Regions from separate parts of the Paraflavitalea devenefica genome, predicted to be linked through region 1. Evidence: riboswitches for the same ligand, from Rfam matches in the RefSeq annotation. Region 1 holds a riboswitch; the other holds the start of a gene.

Region 1 (4,377 bases):
CAGGGAGTTGCGGATACCATGCTTTATCACTTCTGCTTTCAGGCTGTACCAGTCCCAGCGCAGGGTAGGTTCTGTGCCCCAGGCGTCGAACTGGAAAATGCCTTTGGAGGCAGGGGAGCCGGCAAACGTTTCATAAGGGCCTTCTACTTTCGACAGGTCTTTGCTGGCGGTCATCGCTGCAAAATAGATCGTCTCGAAGATCTCCTTATTCAGTTGCTTCGCCTCTTCGCTTTCAAAAGGCAGGCGCATCAGGATGAAGGCATCGGCCAGACCCTGTACACCCAACCCGATGGGACGATGGCGCAGGTTGGAAGTGCGCGCTTCTTCTACCGGGTAATAATTATTGTCAATGATCTTGTTCAGGTTCTTGGTCACTTCATACGTTACCTCGTACAACTTCTCGTGGTCAAACTGGCCATTGTTCACAAAGCGGGGCAATGCCAGGGAGGCGAGGTTACATACCGCTACTTCATTTTCAGAAGTGAACTCCAGGATCTCTGTACACAGGTTGCTGCTCTTGATCGTGCCCAGGTTCTGCTGGTTCGATTTGCGGTTGGCGCTATCCTTGTACAGCAGGTAGGGGGTGCCGGTCTCGATCTGTGCGTCGAGGATGGCAAACCACAGGTCCTGCGCTTTCACCGTTCTGCGGGCGCGGCCTTCCTGCTCATATTGGTGATACAGTTTTTCAAATTCTTCTCCCCAGCATTCATGCAAGCCCGGTGCTTCATGCGGACAGAACAGGCTCCACTGGCCATCGCTTTCCACGCGCTGCATAAACAGGTCGGGGATCCAGAGGGCATAAAACAGGTCCCTGGCGCGCATCTCTTCTTTACCGTGGTTCTTGCGCAGGTCGAGGAACTCAAACACATCGGCATGCCAGGGTTCCAGGTAAATGGCGAAAGCGCCTTTGCGTTTGCCGCCGCCCTGGTCTACATAGCGGGCCGTATCGTTAAATACGCGCAGCATGGGGATGATGCCATTGCTGGTACCATTGGTGCCGCCGATATAGCTGCCGGTAGCGCGGATGCCGTGGATAGAAAGACCGATACCGCCGGCGCTCTGTGATATCTTGGCCGTTTGTTTCAGCGTATCATAAATGCCGTCAATGCTGTCTTCCTTCATCGTGAGCAGGAAGCAACTGCTCATCTGTGGTTTGGGCGTACCGGCGTTGAACAGGGTAGGCGTGGCATGGGTAAACCAGCGCTCCGTCATCAGGTTATACGTCTTGATGGCGCTGTCAATATCTTCCTTGTGAATACCGATGGCCACCCGCATGTACATGTGCTGGGGACGCTCTACCACTTTACCATCTACTTTCAGCAGGTACGATTTCTCCAGTGTTTTAAAACCGAAATAATCAAAGCTGTAATCGCGGTCGTAAATAATCGTGCTGTCCAGCAGCTCGGCATGTTGCTCAATGATTGCCCATACATCATCGGCAATCAGCGGAGCGAGCTTGCCGGCCTTGCTGTCTTTGCATTCATACAGCAGTTTCATCGTGCCGCTGAAGCTCTTCGTGGTATTTTTATGCAGGTTGCTCACGGCTATGCGGCTGGCCAGCAGGGCATAGTCGGGGTGTTTTACGGTCAGGGAGGCCGCTGTTTCCGCAGCCAGGTTGTCCAGCTCGGTCGTGGTCACCCCATCATACAATCCTTCAATTACTTTCTTGGCTACATCAATGGAGTTTACAAACCGCCTGTCGAGCCCATAGCATAGTTTTTCTATGCGGGCAGTGATCTTGTCAAACTTGACAGATTCTTTTTTGCCGTTTCTTTTTATTACAAACATGGGTCAGTAAGTATTTATGATAAGTGATGAATATTCTATTAAAAATCTTCTTCGAGAGAGAAATTCTGCGCTTCCTTGTTACCCGCAATCACCCCACTCTTCTGGTAATCCCCCACGCGCTTCTCAAAGAAGTTGGTCTTTCCTTCGAGGGAGATCATCTCCATGAAATCGAAGGGGTTGGTGCTGTTAAACATCTTGGGATAGCCCAGTTCACTCAGCCAGCGGTCGGCCACAAACTCAATATACTGCTGCATCAGTTTGGCATTCATACCAATCAGGTCTACCGGCAGGGCTTCGGTGATGAACTCTTTTTCGATCTTCACGGCATCGCCAATAATGGCATATACTTCTTCTTGTGTCATTTGCTGACGAAGCATGCTGTACAGCAGGCAGGCAAACTCGCAATGCAGGCCTTCATCGCGGCTGATCAGTTCATTGCTGAACGTAAGGCCGGGCATCAGGCCTCTTTTCTTCAGCCAGAAAATGGAGCAGAAGCTGCCACTGAAGAAAATACCTTCCACGGCGGCAAAGGCTACCAGTCTTTCTGCGAAAGAACCGTTCTCGATCCAGCGCAGGGCCCATTCTGCTTTCTTCTTCACCGCGGGTACGGTGTCGATGGCATGGAACAGGCGGTGCTTTTCCTGCGGATCTTTAATATAAGTGTCTATGAGCAGGGCATACGTTTCGGAATGGATATTCTCCATCATGATCTGGAAGCCGTAGAAGCAGCGTGCTTCGGGCAATTGTACTTCACTCATGAAGTTCACGGCCAGGTTTTCATTCACAATGCCATCGCTGGCGGCAAAAAAGGCCAGCACGTGTGAAATAAAATGACGTTCCCCGTCGTTTAAGCTGGCCCAGTCTTTCATGTCGCCGCTGAGGTCAATCTCTTCCGCTGTCCAGAAACTGGCTTCATGCTTCTTGTACATCTCCCACACACGGGGGTAGTTAATGGGCAGGATCACAAAGCGGTCTTTGTTTTCCTGCAGTAATATTTCATTTTCGTTGCTCATGGTATTCAAAGTATTTAATTGATATCATCTTTCTCTTCCACATTGCCGACTGCCGATTGCCGGTTATACCGACGACAATTCCCCTCCAACAGAAATATATTCTATGGACGGAACCAGTAATCACCCGTTACAAAAGGGAACGACACGTACCTGGCCACAGCGCTGCCCGGAGGGGTAAGGGGAACAGCGTGGAGCCCGTATAGCAGTGCAATTACCTTTGATGCGAAGGTGTGGCACTCAATTGTATGGCAGGTGTCTGACTTTATCCGCCGGAGGCGGAATTCACAGTTGCGCAACAGTCCATGATTTTCACATGGTTCCCTTTTAAATCCGGTCTAAATGCTTGTTTATGAGCCCTATAGACCGGATACCGGTACAATTTTTTGTAAAAGAGCGAATACAAACTTAGCCTTCCCGGCGGGGCAGGCCAAACTAACTTAGTAACAGGGGGTGGATAATTACTGTGGCGTGTTTCAGGTTTCGTGTTCCGGGTTCTTCAGGTGTAGCAAGCTGATGAATTTCAGGATTGCTGGTTGATGGGTTCGGGATTACTACGTGTAACCATTTGATTAATCTCAAATAGCAGGCTGCTAAGTGATAATAAGGCGCTTTAAAAGCGCGGCAGCAACCCGAAACTCCAAACGCTAAACCCGAAACCGATAGGTGAAAACCCTTAACCCAATGTTAAGAATTGAGATAATGGTCATTTATGGAAATTTTACTCCCGATATCTAAAACAAGGTAGTGGAAAAATACACGAAATTTATAGTGAGGCCCCACTGGGAAACCAAGAGGCCCATATGATCATGAGAAAATCTATGCAGTTTCAATAACCCGGGCCGTCTCTTCCTGAACAAACGGGAATGCTACGATAGCTTATGTATAGTTCGCCGGTCCGGGTTATCTGAAATTGCTCACTGGCCCACTTTTTAACCCTTATATACAACTGCTACAAAGGCTACACTGATTAGTTACTAACCGTACCCGTGAACACCCGACTTTGCTTATAAGTATGGTATTGATGTATTGCATGTTGAACAGGCGAACTGTCTGTGCTGTATCCATGTAAAACGCCCTAACATTAAGAAATCGAACCTATCAATGAAAAAAAGTTTCATCGTGGGGATCATATCCCTGCTCCTTATCCTGTTGATGGTATATGCTGCCATGGCCAAGCTCAATGATTACTACAACTTCCGCTTTGGCCTCAGCGAATCGCCCATCATTGCTCCTTTTGCCGGCCTGCTCGTATGGGCGGTACCTGTTACCGAACTGCTTATTGCCGCTATGTTATCGCTGCCTTTCCTGCGCCTGGCCGGCTTGTATGCCTCCTTTGTGTTGATGTTGCTGTTTACCTTGTACATTATTGTGATGCTTTCTTTTTATAAGGACATTCCCTGTTCCTGCGGGGGCATCCTGGAAGAAATGTCGTGGGGAGCGCATATTGTGTTCAACCTGGGCTTTGTATTGCTGAGCGCCTGGGCCATCATGCTGGAGAAAAAGCGCCGACGACGTTTACCGGCTGTGGAAGCGGTGCCGCTGTCACGTTAAGTGCAGGGTGGCTCACCCGTCGAAG
Region 2 (4,377 bases), on a different contig from region 1:
GTAATGGTTACCTTTTTCAGGATCAGCTTGCCGGCCACTGTCATCAGGGCGAAAGCCAGATAAGTCCAATACCAACCACTGTACAGCAAACCGGTCCGGAATTCTGCAAACAGGGTGAAAGACAATATCAGGTCACTGATAAACAGGGTGAGCAGGGGAAACAGGTAAGGTTTTACGTGGCCGCTGAAATAAGCAGCGCCAAATAAAGCCATCGCACCCAGCGGTGTAAAATAGGTCAATGGGCCCATATCAATAAAAGATAACAGGCGCAAAGTGGCTATCACTACAATAATGAGCAGTAATACTGCATTCCTCGGGCTAAATGTTGACAATGACATAAGTATAATTTATAAAAGGAACTTAAAATTATAAATTAATCCTGAATCCTCCCTGTATGTTAATACCTGGTGTATTATAACCATACACTTCTGTATAACTGGCATCGGTGAGGTTTTTGGCATCCACAAACAGCCTTACCTTATTATCCAGTAATTTATATTCTGCATAAGCATTCAGCAAAGTATAAGCTTTCAGGTTAACAGGGATAGTACCGTAAGGGGGCACTGATTCAAAGAACAGGTCGGTCCTTTTACCCAGACTTTGGGCGGCAATACTGATGTACAGTTGTTTGGTTGCCTGGTAACCAACGCTGGCCACTATAGTGCTCTTTGGCCTGCGCAGCAGGTTATAGTAGCTGGTATCTTTACCGCTGCGGGTTTGATAAATATTACCGGTTACATAAGTATAAGATGCCTTGATGCTCCACTTTTCATCCGGTGTTACGGTTACCTCCAGTTCAGCGCCTTTATCTTTCTGTTCGTCAATATTAATAGACTGGTTGCCTACATACGCGATCAGGTCCTTAATATCCCTGTAAAAACCGGTAGCTGTCAGTTGCAGTTTATGTTGCCATGTTTGTAACTGTACGCCTGCTTCAATATTGGTTGATTGTTCAGGCTTCAGTTTAGGATTGCTGCCATAAAAAGTGGGGCCGAATAACTCAAATACAGTGGGCGCTTTGAAGCCGCTTGATATATTGGCAAAGACTTTCACCTCCTGGTTGATCAGGTAGGAAGTATTGAAACTATAAGTAAAATGGCTGCCAAATTCTGAATGACGGTTATACCTTCCGCCCACTTCTACGTGAAGGCCATTATCGCTTTGTATAAAGAAAGAGAGATAAGGGCTGATGATGGATGTTTCGGGGTTCTTCTTTTCCAGGGTAGTATCCAGCAACTGGTAGCTTTGGTAGTTAACGCCTGCCAGCATTTTTACCTGGCCGTTCAATGCCTGGGTAAGGTATACATCGCCGCTATGGAATTTTCCACGGAAGAAAGAAGAGCCGAAACCTGTAACATAATTCCTTTTGGAATAGGAATAACCATAATTGGCCGTGATGGTGCCTTTGGGCAGGGCTATCGTAGCAATGGCGCCTGTATTATTCAGCAAAGAACGGAACGTATTGGTACCATCTGTAAAAGCATCTGCATCAAAATCGCCTTTGTAGTGGCTATACCTGTAGTAAGGCGCTATTTTTATCTTATCGTTTACCCGGAAGGCGAGATTAGCCTGTACACTTTGCCTGGTAAAACCATCTTTATCAAAAGCTGCTTTACCGGTAGTGTCTACAGCTTCTGAAATACCATCTGTATTGGTATAGCTATAGTTGATGTTGTAATCCACCACCTTGGTGTGGCCGCTCACACCTGCATCACCGGTAAAGGTGTTAAAGCTGCCATACGTAGCGCCGCCATTGAAGCCGATCGCTTTAGTGCCTTTTTTCTTTGTAATGATATTGATCACACCGGCTACCGCATCTGAACCATATAGGGTAGACTGGCTGCCTTTCAGTATTTCAATGTGGTCAATTTGTTCTACGGGAAACAGCCGGAGGTCAAATGCACCGCCCGATCCGGAGGGATCATTGACAGGAATACCATCCAGTAAGATCAATGTATAATCATTGGAAGCGCCCCGTAAGAAAATGGATTTGTCCTTACCGGGGTTGCTGTTGGCGCCATTGACAATGATGCCGGTTTGTTCTGTTAAAACCTGTGCGAGGCTTTTGCCGCTGCTGCGTTCAATTTGCTCACGGCCAATAACCGTCACTACTTTACCCGTTTCACTGAGTTTAACCGGGTATTTGGTAGCCGTGATGACTACCTGGTCCAGCGATTTAGCGTTTGTTGAGTCCTGTGCCTGCGTATACATGGCTGCCAGCAGGGCCGATAATGTGAGTAACCTTCTTGTCATGCTCATAGTTTGTTTGTGTGATGAACTATGAGCCTTCGGAAAAAATGAATACAAACAGAAATGAAATGTCTTCTGCAGTAAGACTGTTTCATCCCGGCTTTTCACCCGAAAGCTCGTCGATGTTATTGCTGATAACTGGCAGGTCTTCTGACTTGTTTCCCTGTTCAACACCTTCCCGTCCTCCTTATGGGACAGTGGTACGAAGAATGAACAGTTTTGCGAAACTTACAGCTACGGGGATAGCACCGGATTTACACCGGTTTCCCTTTTCATCCAGTCCCGTCTTGAACGGGAGCGGAAACCAATTACGCGGCAAATGTAAGGGTTTACCCTGGTTTTATGGGAGTTTCCTGGGAGATGCCTGGCAGGATTGTCCTGGTAAGATGCCTGGCTTTAAGTACCTACCATGTACCTATCAAGTACCTCCCATCCTAGGGTCATCTTAGGGTCATCCTAGGGTTTTCTTAGGGTTTTCCTGGGCTTTTTACCTGAAGATTACCCCAGGATAACCTCAGGAAAACCTAAAGAATACCCTATAATCGCAGGACCTTGATCGAAGGATGTTACTACCTTAACAGGAGAAATGAGCTAAAAAAGAGAGAGGTGGCATCTTTCGTCCCGCAAAGCAGGAGGAAAGATGTCACCTCTGAGTTTCTAAAGAATTACCTCTTAAATGGTTGATATCCAGGTTATCTGGCAGTAATAAATTGCAGGTTGATGCCGCCAAAATAGTTGGCGCCTGCTGCGGTATTGTAATACCGGTTGGCGGCGGCATTAATATCATTGCCCAGGCTATAGCGTACGTCGAACAGGTTGTCGGCGCCGGCAAAGATATCGGCAGCGATACCCTTGCACAGACGGGTGCGCCAGCCGATGCGTCCGCCACTAAGCTGGTAGGAAGAAGCGATTACTGTATTGGCATCATTCAGGGCAATGGGATCGCTGTAATACCAGGTGAGGTTGGCATACAATCCCGGCCGGGTACTTACATCCAGTCCGGCAGTGAGGGTATGGGGCGCCACACTGGGCAATTGCTTACGGGAGAAATCGGTAGCGCCCTGTTTAAAGTCCTTGTAGCGGAAATGGCTGTAAGTATGGCTTACCCATAAACGTGCATTGGATATAAAACCTTTCCTGCCCGGGATTAACTGGTAATAAGCCTGCGATTCAATACCCCTTTGTTTGGTAGAGCCTGCATTCACAAAATAATCGGCATTGCTACTATCGCGCCGTAGTACAATGGCATTTTGCAGGCGGTAAATAAAAGCATTCACCTCTACATACAGCCTTTGCTGCAGCCAACTGCTTTTGATACCGGCTTCATAATTCACGCCCTGTTCTGCATTCAGTCCGGTACTGATAACCGATGTGGAAGGCAATACTTCCTGTGTGGTGGGCGGGGAGAAACCTTTGGCTACACTGGCATATAATAATAACTCCGGGATGATCTTCTTGGAAACAGCCAGCCGTGGCGCCCATTCATTGCTATAGGTCCTTTTTACGGGAACGAAAGAGGGCACAGAAAGACGGGTAATGGTAATGGATGATTTGTTGAAGCTGATGCCTGCATCTACATTCCAGTCGCCGGGAAAGCGCAGGCTGGCTTGTGTGAACAGGGAGTAGATCCAGCTATCAATATCATCATCGGTCAGTAGGGTATCGGGACGGCCCTGTTTATTCTGAAAGGTTTTGGTATTAAAGAAACCACGTTGCGCTTCGGCTCCCCACGATACTTTAAGTTGCGTGCCATTCAGGTCATGCAACCAGTTAAAGAGCGTGCGGCCACCAAAATGGGGCTCTGATCTTTTTTCATAGTTGCGGAAGGTAGGGTTCCTGATCAGCGAAAAAGCGCCATATACCACAGAACTGTTATCGAGCCGGTCAGTTAGCTGGTACGTGTGCGTCAATCCTGCCAGGAATGTTTTCTGATAAATGGCTGTCTGTAAGGCATCGGCATTGGGGCGGGCGCCGCGGGGATTATTGTTGTATTCAGTGAGGGTGAGGCCGCCGGGCGTTTCATAGTACAGGTCGCCATACAGCACACTGGCCTGCAGGGTCTGGCGGTTATTTATTTTCAGCCTCGTTTCCCAGGTTGCTACATCACGCCGCATATTGGTATGATCG

What was found. A riboswitch is a leader RNA that binds a small molecule or an ion and turns the genes downstream of it on or off. The one in region 1 is predicted to bind cobalamin.
Region 2: another riboswitch for cobalamin. It lies ahead of HB364_RS02620 (TonB-dependent receptor plug domain-containing protein); the one in region 1 lies ahead of HB364_RS32545 (ribonucleoside-diphosphate reductase small subunit).

Annotation. Positions count from the first base shown of each region.
Region 1 covers NZ_JAARML010000011.1:52,531-56,907, forward strand. The annotation lists gene HB364_RS32540 (ribonucleoside-diphosphate reductase subunit alpha) at 1-1,788, opposite strand, end outside; gene HB364_RS32545 (ribonucleoside-diphosphate reductase small subunit) at 1,827-2,801, opposite strand; cobalamin riboswitch at 3,033-3,191, opposite strand; gene HB364_RS32550 (MauE/DoxX family redox-associated membrane protein) at 3,903-4,352, shown strand.
Region 2 covers NZ_JAARML010000001.1:675,069-679,445, reverse strand. The annotation lists gene HB364_RS02625 (DUF6580 family putative transport protein) at 1-338, opposite strand, end outside; gene HB364_RS02620 (TonB-dependent receptor plug domain-containing protein) at 367-2,253, opposite strand; cobalamin riboswitch at 2,374-2,574, opposite strand; gene HB364_RS02615 (TonB-dependent receptor) at 2,943-4,377, opposite strand, start outside.